Regions from separate parts of the Pseudomonas sp. 20P_3.2_Bac5 genome, predicted to be linked through region 4. Evidence: predicted binding sites of a transcription regulator. Region 4 holds the regulator's gene; each other region holds the start of a gene.
The links. Region 4 encodes FliA, which starts transcription of late flagellar genes. Its sites were predicted from a motif close to CTAAAGTTTNNNNNNNNNNNGCCGNTAA; they were not measured.
Positions count from the first base shown of each region.

Region 1: NTD88_RS09020 (methyl-accepting chemotaxis protein) is a predicted target of FliA. The motif match lies at 1,317-1,344, and genes of this name have one in related genera.
Region 2: motA (flagellar motor stator protein MotA) is a predicted target of FliA. The motif match lies at 1,617-1,644, and genes of this name have one in related genera.
Region 3: NTD88_RS15000 (methyl-accepting chemotaxis protein) is a predicted target of FliA. The motif match lies at 1,851-1,878, and genes of this name have one in related genera.

Region 1 covers NZ_JANLOA010000051.1:72,287-75,594, reverse strand. The annotation lists partial or broken gene NTD88_RS09030 (transporter) at 1-255, opposite strand, end outside; gene NTD88_RS09025 (Ppx/GppA family phosphatase) at 259-1,206, opposite strand; gene NTD88_RS09020 (methyl-accepting chemotaxis protein) at 1,390-3,069, shown strand.
Region 2 covers NZ_JANLOA010000033.1:23,196-26,503, forward strand. The annotation lists gene motB (flagellar motor protein MotB) at 1-697, opposite strand, end outside; gene motA (flagellar motor stator protein MotA) at 701-1,552, opposite strand; gene NTD88_RS05915 (HDOD domain-containing protein) at 1,701-3,221, shown strand; gene NTD88_RS05920 (rhodanese-like domain-containing protein) at 3,269-3,308, shown strand, end outside.
Region 3 covers NZ_JANLOA010000082.1:93,198-96,505, forward strand. The annotation lists gene acnA (aconitate hydratase AcnA) at 1-1,300, shown strand, start outside; gene NTD88_RS15000 (methyl-accepting chemotaxis protein) at 1,909-3,308, shown strand, end outside.
Region 4 covers NZ_JANLOA010000066.1:140,178-143,485, reverse strand. The annotation lists gene flhF (flagellar biosynthesis protein FlhF) at 1-604, shown strand, start outside; gene fleN (flagellar synthesis regulator FleN) at 725-1,558, shown strand; gene fliA (RNA polymerase sigma factor FliA) at 1,555-2,295, shown strand; gene NTD88_RS11800 (chemotaxis response regulator CheY) at 2,401-2,775, shown strand; gene NTD88_RS11795 (protein phosphatase CheZ) at 2,794-3,308, shown strand, end outside.

The DNA.
Region 1 (3,308 bases), on a different contig from region 4:
AGGGTTTCGAAGAAGGTTTCCGGCAGGTCGAGGCTGCCTTTCATCCAGCGCTCGCAGGCGGCGTGCGCAAGGTTCATGTGCAGCCAGAGGAATTCTTCCGGCTCGCCAGGATTGAGCAGCAGTTCCAGGGCCTGCGTCGAGTCGATCTCCCGGCCCGGCTGGCCGGGGCGAAAGACGAAGCCGTAGAGCAGGCCGTTGAGATCGGCGTCCTGGTGGTGACCCTGAGTGGTGATCATGCGGGTACTCAAGGGCAATTTATCAGTGTCGGGCCGAACCGTTGTCCATCAGGCTGTGCAGCAGGCCGAAGCGCAGGCCGGGCTCGGACGGGGTCATGTCGTCGATGCCGAAGGCCTTGAACGCCGCCAGCATGATCGCCAGACCGCCGGGCAGCATGCCCAGACGATGTTCCTGCAGGCCGCAGAGTTTCACGCGCTTGACGTGGCCGGCTTCGAGCAAGCTCAGGGAAAGACGCAGCAGGCCGGCATAGGTGATGCCGTCACGCCCGCCGTCGTTCAGGCCGTTGGCCTTGAGCACCCGCGCCAGCATGCGCGCAGTGCCGGACGAGCCGATCGCCGCGTGCCAGCCGTGCGCACCAATCTCCCGGGCGACCCGGGAAAATTCCAGGCAGGCGCTCTGCTCCGCCAGTTGCAGCGAACGGCTGTCGACCCGTCCGCCAGGGAAAAAGCGTTTGCCGAAGGTGCCGCTGCCGATGGTCAGGCTTTCGCTGAAGATCGGTTGCTTGCCGCGACCGACGATCAACTCGGTGGAGCCGCCGCCGATATCCACCACCAGGCGGGTGGTTTTCTCGCAGGGCATGGTGTGGGCGATGCCCGAATAGACCAGTTGCGCTTCTTCCTGGCCGGAGATCACGTCGATGGGGAAACCCAGGCGGGCTTCCGCGCCTTCGAGAAACACCGCCGCATTGCGCGCCTGTCGCACCGCACTGGTGGCCACGGCGCGCACGCTGCCTTCGCGGAACCCGCTGAGATGCTTGCCGAACCGCGCCAATGCCTGCCAGCCCCGCTCCAGCGCCAGGGCATCCAGCGCATCGCCTTGCAGCCCTTCAGCCAGGCGCACCGGCTCGCGCAGGCTCTTCACCTTGCGAATGACCAGGCGACGGTTGCACACGACCTGCTGGCCGATGGTCATACGAAATGCATTGGAGCCGAGATCCACGGCCGCAAACAGGGAAGCGCTGCCTTTCATGCGAGAGTCCTGACCTATTCCAGGGTTGGAGGATATATCTCGTTACATGACAGTTGGATGAAGGGCGGGATGTGCCCGAAAACAATAGCCCTGAAGCAAAATGCCACCCTCTTCAGCTTTCCCCAGCCCTGCCGATGAATCGGTAAACCCCTCGCAATGTGCGACGCCACTGAGGAAACGAAGATGCAGTTGACTCTAAGAACAAAAATGCTGTTGCTCGCTGTCCTCCCGGTCCTTGTGTTCGCCCTGGTCATCAGTGGCGCAGCGGACCGGATCCTGCGCCACCTCGCCGAAAACGAAGTCAGTGAAACCCGCCAACGCCTGGTCGACGAAAGCCGCCAGAGCCTCGAAGACTACATGCAGATCGCTCTCGGCTCGGTGCAGGGCCTGTACGACGCCGCCGCCAACGGCGACGAGGCCAGCCGGACGCAGGCGATCGCGGTACTGTCGAAGATCAAATACGGCAAGGACGGCTATTTCTTCGCCCACGACTCCAACGTGGTGCGCCTGTTCCGCGGCGACAGCCCGGTAGACGTCGGCAAGAACCTCAGTGAACGCAAGGACGTCAACGGGGTGTTCATCAACCGCGAGCTGGTGCGGGTGGCCAAGGACGGCAGCCGCTTCGTCAATTACAGCTCGCCGCTGCCGGGCAACGAGAGCGTGCAGGTGCCCAAGCTCGCCTACAGCTACTACCTGCCGAAGTGGGACATGGCGGTGGGCACGGCGGTCAACCTGGACAATATCGAGCTGCGCATTACCGAACTGCGCGCAGAGATCGACCAGCGTATCCAGTCGATCCTCACCAGCATCCTGGGCATCGCTGCCGTGTTGCTGGTGATCCTCGGCATCGCCGGGCTGACCCTGAGCAATGCCCTGCTCAAGCCGCTCAAGGCCATGAAAGACAACCTCGACGACATCGCCGCCGGTGACGGCGACCTCACCCACCGCCTGCGCGCCGGCAATGACGAGCTGGGCCAGTTGGCCGGCTCGTTCAACCGTTTCGTCGAGAAGATCCAGAGCCTGGTGCGTCAGGTGGTGGAAGTCAGCGGCGAGCTGTCGAGCCTGGTGGAGTCGGTGGAAAGCCAGAGCCGTCGCTCGGAAGCGGCCATGGAACAACAACGCCACGAGACCACCCAGGTGGCCACGGCGATCAACCAGATGTCCGCCGCCGCCCAGGAAGTGGCGCACAGCGCGCAGAACGCCGCCCATGCCGCGCAGGAAACCGACACCCAGGGCCAGCAGGCGCGGCAGGTGGTGGACGGCAGCATCAAGCGCATCCACGCGCTGGTGGAAAACATCCGTGGCAGCGGTACGTCGCTGGACAGCCTGCAACAGGACGTGCAGTCCATCGTCAGCGTGCTCGGGGTGATTCGCTCGATCGCCGAGCAGACCAACCTGCTGGCGCTCAATGCCGCCATCGAAGCCGCGCGGGCCGGTGAGGCCGGGCGCGGCTTCGCGGTGGTCGCCGACGAGGTGCGCGGGCTCGCCAGCCGCACCCAGCAGAGCACCCAGGAAATCCAGGTGATGATCGACCGCCTCACCACCGGCACCCACTCGGCGGTGGAATCGATGCGTCATTCCTGCGAGACCGGCGACGCCACTCGCAACCAGGCCAGCGAAGCGGGCACCTCGCTGGATGCCATGGCCACGTTGATCGGCACCATCAGCTCGATGAACGCGCAGATCGCCAGCGCCGCAGAAGAACAGACCGCCGTGGCCGAAGAGATCAACCAGAGCGTGCACCAGATCGCAGTGGCGGTGGAGAGCGTCGCCGAGCAAACCCGCCAGGGTGCGCAAACGGCGAAAAGCCTGTCGTCGCTGGAAGCGCATTTGCGTGCGCTGGTGCGGCAATTCCGTATTTGAACTGACCCAAGAACAGCGTCCCAACGTCTCATTCACTCTCGAATAAGCCGTTGGGGCCGCTTTGCGGCCGTTCGGTAGGAGCGAGCTTGCTCGCGAAGCGCCCCAAGAGGTTGAACTGACCGGTATAAACCGAAACACCCATCAACTTCTGATGCCGGTGAGGCTTATTCCTGGCCGAACCAATAGTCGCCCCCAGCAATGCCCAATGGATGTAAAGCACTGACATTTTTGTCAGGTGA
Region 2 (3,308 bases), on a different contig from region 4:
CCGCAACCAGCGCACGACGGGCAGCGTTGGCACGGTTGGCCGAAAGCTCCCAGTTGCCGTACTCACCGCTGCCTGCATACGGCTTAGCGTCGGTGTGACCACTGATGCTGACCTTGTTCGGCACCGTCTTGATGGTGTCGGCCATGGCCAGCAGGATGTCTTCGAAATAAGGCTTCAACCGCGCACTGCCCAGGTCGAACATTGGCCGGTTCTCGGCATCCACGATCTGGATACGCAGGCCATCCTGGGTAATTTCGAAGAGGATCTGGTCCTTGAACTTCTGCAGTTCAGGGCTCTGCTCGACCTTGTTCTGCAACTCCTGCAGTACCAGTTCGAGGCGTTCGCGCTCGACCTGCTCGGCCAGGTTCTCGACCTGATCCTGATTGATGATGCTGCTGTCAGGCGTCGGCTCGGCCTTCTCTTCAGGGTTGATGGTCTTTTCCGGCGCCAGTTGCGGCGAACCACCCAGGTCGATGATGTAAGGCGTGCCGCTTTCGGAGAAGCCGATCGGGTCCTTGAAGTAACCGGCGATGGCGATCTTCTGTTCCGGCGTGGCCGTGGACAACAGCCAGAGCACGAGGAAGAACGCCATCATCGCCGTCGCGAAGTCGGCGAAGGCGATCTTCCACGCGCCACCGTGGTGGCCCCCGCCAAAGCGCTTTACGCGCTTGATGATAATCGGCTGATTATTTTCCATGGATCAGCGACCGCGGACTGCTTGTTCCAGCTCGGCGAAGCTCGGACGGTGCTTCGGATAGAGCACCTTGCGACCGAACTCGACCGCCAGCGAAGGCGGCATGCCGGAAGCCGAAGCGACCAGGGAGGCCTTGATCGCCTCGTAGACGTTCAACTCTTCCTTGGCATCGTGGGCCAGCGAGGTGGCCAGCGGGCCGAAGAAGCCGTACGCCGCGAGAATACCGAAGAAGGTACCCACCAGTGCCGCACCTACGTGCATACCGATGGCCGCCTGGTCACCCTCACCCAGCGACGCCATGGTCACCACGATACCCAGTACCGCCGCGACAATACCGAAACCGGGCATGCCGTCGGCGATGCCGGTCACCGCATGGGACGGGTGCTCCAGCTCTTCCTTCATGCTCAGCAGTTCCATGTCGAACAGGCCCTCCAGTTCGTGGGGAGCCATGTTGCCGGTGGACATGATGCGCAGGTAGTCACAGACAAACGCGGTCATGCGTTCGTCTTTCAGCACCGCGGGGTATTTGGCGAAGATCGGACTGGAGGCGGCATCTTCGATGTCGCCCTCGATCGCCATCATGCCTTCGCGGCGGCTCTTGTTGAGGATTTCGTAGACCAGACCCAGCACTTCTATATAGAAGGTGTGCGAAAAGCGGCTGCCGAACATGCTCAGCGACTTCTTGATGACGTGCATGGTCATGTAGCCGGGGTTGGCCTGCAGGAATGCGCCAAAGGCTGCGCCGCCGATGATCATCACCTCGAAAGGCTGGATCAGGGCCGCGATCTTCCCGTGGGAGAGCACATATCCGCCTAGCACGCTCGCGAATACGACGATGATGCCGATAATTTTAGCCATAGATAGAAAGCACTTACTGTCGGGGTCAGGGTCGGGGCGGAAGTTAGTAAAACTCTTCTTCTACTTATCGGCAGTTCTGCGCCAGACTATAGCCAGTCAAGGCGAAAAGCCAGTTCGGCCACCTTCCAGCAAGCCTAGTGAAACCATCGTGCCAACTCAGAATCCGAAGACTATCGATGCCTGGATCAAACTACTGGACGGCGCCAAGTTGCCCGTACCCTGCCACAGCCACGATCGCGTAAAAACCGCGATCGCCGACAGTCGCCGCTCGTTGCGCGACATTGCCGAGCTGATGCAGGACAGTCCGGCGCTGGTGCTGAGCGTGATGCGTGAAGCCAACCGGCATACCCACGCCAGCATCGCCGAGCCTGCGGAAAACCTTGAGGTTGCGCTCAACCGGCTCGGCCTGGCCCGCGCCGAAGCGTTGCTGGATCGCCTGGAAACCGCGCCCGTCGAGCAGATCCCCCTGGCCCTGCGCCAATTGCAGATGGTCAGCCAGCACGCCAGCCAGCAGGCCAGCGGCTTGTTCGCCAGTCGCCTGGCGCGGCTGTGGCAGGACATCCACTGGGGCAGCCTGCTGTTTCTCTCGCCGCTGTGGCCGCTGGCCCTGACCCATCCGAAGTTGCTGGAAGAATGGGAACTGCGCGTCGTGCACCGTGGCGAGCCCGCGCCCCGAGTCGAACGCGAGCTGTTCGGCGTGCGCCTGCTCAGCCTGTGTCAGGCCCTCGCCGAATTCTGGCGCCTGCCGACCTGGGTCACCCAGGGCTATCACCTGTTGCAGGAAGAACGCCGGCTGCTGGTCAAGGTCATGCACATCGCCCGCGATCACAAGAGCCCGCTGCGCCAGCAACAACGCCTGGACGCCGACCCTTCGTTGCGCCGCTGGCTGAACCAGCCGGCCAACACGGTGTTGCTGGCCAACGGCCTGGCGCTGTCGTCCCAACATGCGTGGAACAGCCCGCACTGCCTGCGCTGGCAGCAACTGATCAGCCTGTACTTGCAGGTGCCGCTGGACGACGTGCAACAACAGGCACACCAACAGGCCGCGAAGAGCGCGCGCAATCACGCCATTGAAGGCGCGTTCCACCCGGCGCAGATGCTGATCTGGCCGTGGGACGCGCACTACATTCCCCGCGGCATGCTGCCGGCGGAGGCTCCCGATACCGAAGCCCTGGGCAACTGGCGCAAGTTCTGCGCCGACCTGCTCGCCGAACCCAGCCCGTTCTCCAACGCCATCCACCTGACCCGCTATGCCCGCGAAGCCTTGCAGGCCTGCGGCATGACGCGGGTCCTGTTGCTGATGAGCGACAAGACCCAAAGCTACCTGCGCGTGCACCAACTGGCCGGGCTGCCCGAGCAGGCCGCCAGCCTGACCGTGCAGGTGGCCCACAGCAAGCTGCTGCAACGCCTGCTCAGCCAGTCTGCGCAACTGCGCCTGACGCCCGAAAACCACGCGCAGTTCGCTGCCCTGCTGCCCGCGCCCCTGCGCGCCCTGTTCCGCGGCGAGCATCTGCTGCTGCGTTCGCTGTCGAACAATGGCCGGGTGGTGATGGTGCTGATGGCCGACCAGGGCGGTGGTCCATTCTCGGAAATCAGCGTGCAGGCGTTCGGCAAGACCGCCCAATGCATCGAGCGCGCCCTCACCACCTTCAGCAACCGCAGCGCCTGACCCATGCGCTACAATCGCCTCCCTCTGTTCCGAACTGGAGACTCTGGATGACTGACTTTTCCGGCTTGCCACTGGTGATCGAACCGG
Region 3 (3,308 bases), on a different contig from region 4:
GCCCTGGGTCAAGAGTTCGCTGGCTCCCGGCTCCAAAGTGGTGACCGACTACTACAACGCCGCCGGCCTGACCCGCTACCTGGACGAACTGGGCTTCGACCTGGTGGGCTACGGCTGCACCACCTGCATCGGCAACTCCGGGCCGCTGGCCGACCCGATCGAGGCGGCCATCGCCAAGGCCGATCTGGTGGTGGCGTCGGTACTGTCGGGCAACCGCAACTTCGAAGGCCGGGTCCATCCGCTGGTCAAGACCAACTGGCTGGCCTCACCGCCGCTGGTGGTGGCCTACGCCCTGGCCGGCAGCGTGCGCGTCGACCTGAGCCGCGATCCGCTCGGCACCGACGCCAACGGCCAGCCGGTGTACCTGCGGGATATCTGGCCGAGCCAGCAGGAAATTGCCGCGGCGGTGGCGCAGGTGGACACGGCGATGTTCCACAAGGAATACGCCGAGGTCTTCGCCGGCGACGAGCAATGGCAAGCCATCGAAGTGCCGCAGGCCGCGACCTACGTCTGGCAGGACGATTCCACCTACATCCAGCATCCACCGTTCTTCGAAGGGATTTCCGGTCCACCGCCGGCGATCGAGGATGTCCACGGCGCGCGGATTCTGGCCCTGCTCGGGGACTCGGTGACCACCGACCACATCTCGCCCGCCGGCAATATCAAGGCCGACAGCCCGGCCGGGCGCTACCTGCGGGACAAAGGCGTGGAGCCGCGAGACTTCAACTCCTACGGCTCGCGGCGCGGCAACCACGAAGTGATGATGCGCGGCACCTTCGCCAATATCCGTATCCGCAACGAAATGCTCGGCGGCGAGGAAGGCGGCAACACCCTGCACATCCCCAGCGGCGAAAAACTGGCGATCTACGATGCGGCCATGCGTTACCGCGACGAAGGCACCCCGCTGGTGGTGATCGCCGGGCAGGAATACGGCACCGGGTCGAGCCGTGACTGGGCTGCAAAAGGCACCAACCTGCTGGGGGTCAAGGCGGTGCTGGCGGAAAGCTTCGAACGCATCCACCGCTCCAACCTGGTGGGCATGGGCGTGCTGCCGCTGCAGTTCAGCGCCGGGCAGGACCGCAAGCTGCTCAAGCTCAGCGGACGCGAGCAGATCGACATCCTCGGCCTTACCGGGGCGCGCATCGAACCACGGATGAGCCTGCACCTGCGCATCAGCCGCGAGGACGGGAGCGAGGAAACCATTGCCGTGCTTTGTCGCATCGATACTTTGAATGAAGTGGAGTACTTCAAGGCGGGCGGCATTCTGCATTACGTGTTGCGGCAATTGATTGCACATTGAGAGGAGCGAGTGATGGCTACCAAGTGCATGCCGGAAGTTGTTTAGCGCTCTCTAGATCGAGCGCCGCCCGCGCGGCGCATCGCGGATGAATCCGCTCCTACATTTTTTGCAACGTGCCATGACCTGTCAGAGAGGTGTTGCCCGCCTTTGGCTTTCGACGATGAATCGCGGGGCGGCTGTTGAGGTCGACTCGATACCGTGTCGTACCACCAAGGCGGTCAACCATGGCCTGACAGGTATAGGTACGTTGCAGCAAATGTAGGAGCGGATTCATCCGCGATGCGCCGCGCGGGCGGCGCTCGATCTTGAGGGCGCTGAAAACCTGTCGGCTAGCGCCTGGTCGCCATTACCCGGCTTCCTGACTGGCGCCTGCTGCACTTCGTATTTTTCACCCATCCGCGACACGCACCACTATGAACCATCGGTCACTCACTGACTTATGTTGCGAAAATGTGAAAGAATGCGCGCAAATTACTTGAACGTGACGACTTCACATAACTTACCCGCCTCAAGCGAATATTGAGCGGGATCAATAAAACCCAAATATTCATTCAATAATTTCGTGCGTTAGCCGATACCACACGAAAGCCTTGCGGATTGAACAGCTTATGCGTAACAACCAGCCGATTACCCAGCGCGAACGGACTTTCCCTGCCCAACAACGGTTGATTTCGACTACCGATGCCAAGGGTGTCATTACGTATTGCAACGAAGCTTTCATCGAGATCAGCGGTTTCTCCCGCGACGAACTGATGCGTGCGCCACACAACCTGGTTCGCCACCCGGACGTGCCGCCAGCGGTGTTTGCCCACATGTGGACCACCCTCAAGCAAGGCCTGCCCTGGATGGGCATCGTCAAGAACCGCTGCAAAAGCGGCGATCACTACTGGGTAAACGCCTACGTCACGCCGATCTACGACAACAACCAGATCGTCGGTTACGAGTCGGTGCGGGTAAAACCGACCGCCGAGCAGGTCCGCCGCGCCGAGGCGCTGTACAAGCGCATCAACGATGGCAAGTCGGCCATCCCGCGCCGCGACAAGTGGCTGCCGGTGCTGCAGGACTGGCTGCCGTTCATCATGGTCAGCCAGATCGGCTTCCTGATCGGCATCTGGTTGGGTCACTCGTGGGGCTTCGCCCTCGCCGCCGCACTCTCGGTGCCGCTCGGCCTGCTGGGCCTGAGCTGGCAACAACGCGGCCTCAAGCGCCTGCTGCGCCTGGCCGAACAGACCACGTCCGACCCGCTGATCGCGCAGATGTTCACTGACAGCCGCGGCGTCCAGGCTCGCCTGGAAATGGCCATGCTCAGCCAGGACGCACGCCTGAAGACCTGCCTGACCCGCCTGCAGGACACCGCCGAACACCTCAACGAGCAAGCCCGGCAGTCCGATGCCCTGGCCCACAACAGCTCGTCAGGCCTGGAGCGCCAGCGCGTCGAGACCGAACAGGTCGCCGCCGCCGTCAACGAAATGGCCGCCACCACCCAGGAAGTGGCCAACCACGTACAGCGCACCGCCGACGCGACCCAGGCCGCCAACCGCCTGACCGACCGTGGCCGCAGCATCGCCGGGGAAACCCGCGACGCCATCCAGCGCCTGTCCACTGCCGTGGGCGAGACCGGCCAGACCGTCACCCAACTGGCCCGCGACAGCGATGAAATCGGCGGCGTAGTGGATGTCATCAAAGGCATCGCCGACCAGACCAACCTGCTGGCACTGAACGCCGCCATCGAAGCCGCCCGCGCCGGTGAAATGGGCCGCGGCTTCGCCGTGGTAGCCGACGAAGTCCGCCAACTGGCACAGCGCACCAGCGAATCCACCGGGCAGATCCACAGCCTGATCGCCAAGCTGCAGCAGACCGCGTCCAACGCCGTGCAAACCATGGAAGCCGGGCACCGTCAGGCCGAAGAAGGCGTGGCCCGGGTCATGGAAGCGGACCAGGCGCTGGTGGGCATCAGCGAGGCGGTGGCCAATATCACCGACATGACCACCCAGATCGCCGCTGCCAC
Region 4 (3,308 bases):
GGCTGCGCGTTACGTGCTCAAGTACGGCGCGCAGAACCTGGCGCTGGTCAGCATGGACAGTTTCCGTATTGGTGCCCAGGAGCAGCTCAAGACGCTCGGGCGCATCCTCAACGTTTCGGTAACCCACGTCGATCCTGGCCAGTCCCTGGCCCAGGCGCTGGAACCGTTGCTGCGCAAGCGCGTGGTGCTGATCGATACCGCCGGCCTGCAGGCCAGCGATCCGGCCCTGCGCATGCAGCTTGAAACACTGGCCGGGCGCGGTATCCACGCCCGGAACTATCTGGTGCTGGCAACGACCAGCCAGAAGCAGGTGCTGACCGCCGCCTACCACAGCTACAAACGCTGCGGCCTGGCCGGTTGCATCCTGACCAAACTCGATGAAACCGCCAGCTTGGGCGAAGTCCTGAGCCTGGCCATCAGTCACGAATTGCCAGTGGCCTATCTCACCGATGGCCCGCGCATTCCTGACGACCTGCACCTGCCGCGCCGTCACCAGTTGGTGAGCCGCGCGGTCAGTGTGCAGATGCAGGACGAGCCGAGCGAGGAGGCCATGGCCGATATGTTCGCCGACCTGTACCACAGTGACGGCAAACGCGTCGGCTGAGGTGGATATGTTTCAGTTGCAAAGTACCTACATCACAGGGTCTGCCGGGCATTTTTCAGTTGTTCCAGGGGCAGCCAGTCATGTGGCCTCGGTCTAAGCAAGACAAGGTAAAGAACAAATATGGGTAGCATGCATCCCGTACAGGTGATCGCCGTGACCGGCGGCAAAGGTGGCGTCGGCAAGACCAACGTGTCAGTGAATCTGTCGCTGGCGCTGGCCGAACTCGGCCGTCGCGTCATGCTGTTGGACGCCGACCTTGGCCTGGCCAATGTCGACGTACTGCTCGGGCTCACCCCCAAACGCACCCTGGCTGATGTCATCGAAGGCCGCTGCGAGCTGCGCGATGTGCTCCTGCAGGGGCCTGGCGGCGTGCGCATCGTGCCGGCCGCTTCCGGTACCCAGAGCATGGTGCACCTGGGGCCTGCCCAGCACGCCGGCCTGATCCAGGCATTCAGCGAGATCGGCGACAACCTCGACGTGCTGGTGATCGACACCGCTGCGGGGATTGGCGAGTCGGTGGTCAGCTTTGTCCGCGCCGCCCAGGAAGTACTCCTGGTGGTCTGCGACGAGCCGACTTCGATCACCGACGCCTACGCCCTGATCAAGCTGCTCAACCGTGATTACGGCATGAACCGTTTCCGCGTTCTGGCGAACATGGCGCAGAGCCCGCAGGAAGGTCGCAATCTGTTCGCCAAGTTGACCAAGGTCACGGATCGCTTCCTGGATGTGGCCCTACAATACGTCGGGGCTGTGCCCTACGACGAGTGTGTGCGCAAGGCTGTGCAGAAGCAGCGAGCGGTCTATGAAGCCTTTCCGCGTTCCAAGTGCGCGCTGGCGTTCAAGGCGATCGCCCAGAAGGTCGATAGCTGGCCGCTGCCAGCCAACCCGCGCGGGCACCTGGAGTTCTTTGTCGAGCGTCTGGTGCAGCCTACCAGCGCGGGTCCTGTGCTATGAGCGCGAGCGGTTATCGGATGTACAGCAAGGCCTCGCGTGACGCCCAGTACGAACTGATCGAGCGTTATGCGCCGTTGGTCAAGCGTATCGCCTATCACCTGCTGGCGCGGTTGCCGGCCAGCGTGCAGGTGGAAGACCTGATCCAGGCCGGGATGATCGGCCTGCTCGAAGTCTCCAACAAATACGATTCGAGCAAGGGCGCCAGTTTCGAGACCTACGCTGGCATCCGCATCCGCGGCGCCATGCTCGATGAAGTACGCAAGGGTGACTGGGCGCCGCGTTCGGTACACCGCAATACCCGCATGGTAAGCGACGCGATTCGTGCAATTGAGGCAAAAACCGGTCGTGACGCTAAAGATCACGAGGTTGCTGCCGAACTTCAATTGAGTCTCGATGATTACTACGGGATTTTGAACGATACCTTGGGCAGCCGCCTGTTCAGTTTCGACGACCTGTTGCAGGACGGCGAACATGAAGGCCTGCACGAGGACGGTGCCAGTGCCCAGCTCGAGCCTTCGCGCGATCTGGAAGACGAGCGCTTTCAGGCAGCCTTGGCCGATGCCATCGCCAACCTGCCTGAACGTGAACGCCTGGTGTTGGCGCTGTACTACGACGAAGAGCTGAACCTCAAGGAAATCGGTGAGGTCCTGGGGGTCAGCGAGTCGCGCGTCAGCCAGTTGCATAGCCAGTGTGCGGCGCGTCTGCGCAGCCGGCTGGGGGAATGGCGGGCGCGTTGAGCACAGCTTCGATGCAGTCGTAATACCGTGGTGCCGGAATTGATTGAACGCGCGTTCAGCGCTGAGCGCGTTAAAGACTGCTTGGAGGTCTAATTGAACAAAGAAATGAAAATCCTCATCGTTGACGATTTTTCGACGATGCGGCGGATCATCAAGAACCTGTTGCGTGACCTGGGCTTCACCAACACGCATGAGGCCGACGACGGCAACACCGCGCTGCCCATGCTCGAAAGCAACAACTTCGACTTCCTGGTGACCGACTGGAACATGCCTGGCATGTCCGGTATTGACCTGCTGCGCAAAGTCCGCGCGGACGAGCGTCTGAAACACTTGCCTGTGCTGATGGTGACCGCCGAAGCCAAGCGCGAACAGATCATCGAAGCTGCCCAGGCCGGCGTTAACGGCTATGTGGTCAAGCCTTTCACTGCCCAGGTGCTGAAAGAAAAAATCGAGAAGATCTTCGAGCGCGTCAATAGCTGATGTACGCACGGGGGCGCTATGGAGCATAAACATTCATCTTTGGACGACTTTGAGTCGACGCTGAAGAAACACGCCCAGGAGCTGGTGAAAAGCCTCGAACGAGGCAATTTCGGCGACGCGGTGCAACTGATCCATCAGCTGAACCAGACCCGTGACCGCGGCCTGTATCAGGAAGTCGGCAAGCTCACGCGAGAGCTGCACAGTGCGATCGTCAGTTTCCAGATCGATCCGCACATGCCGCAGGCCGAGGAAGTTTCGCAAATCACCGACGCCACCGAGCGCTTGTCCTATGTGGTCAAGCTGACCGAGGCGGCGGCGAACCGCACGATGGACCTGGTCGAGCAGGGTACGCCCGTGCTCCACGATCTCACCAACGAAGCCCGTGAACTGCACGACGACTGGCAGCGCTTCATGCGCCGCGAAGTTGCGGCGCCGGAGTTTCGTGAGCTGGTCCAGCGTGTCGACAGGTTTCTGGCGCGCAGCGCCGAGGGTACCCACACCGTAACCGGGTACCTCAACGATATTCTCCTGGC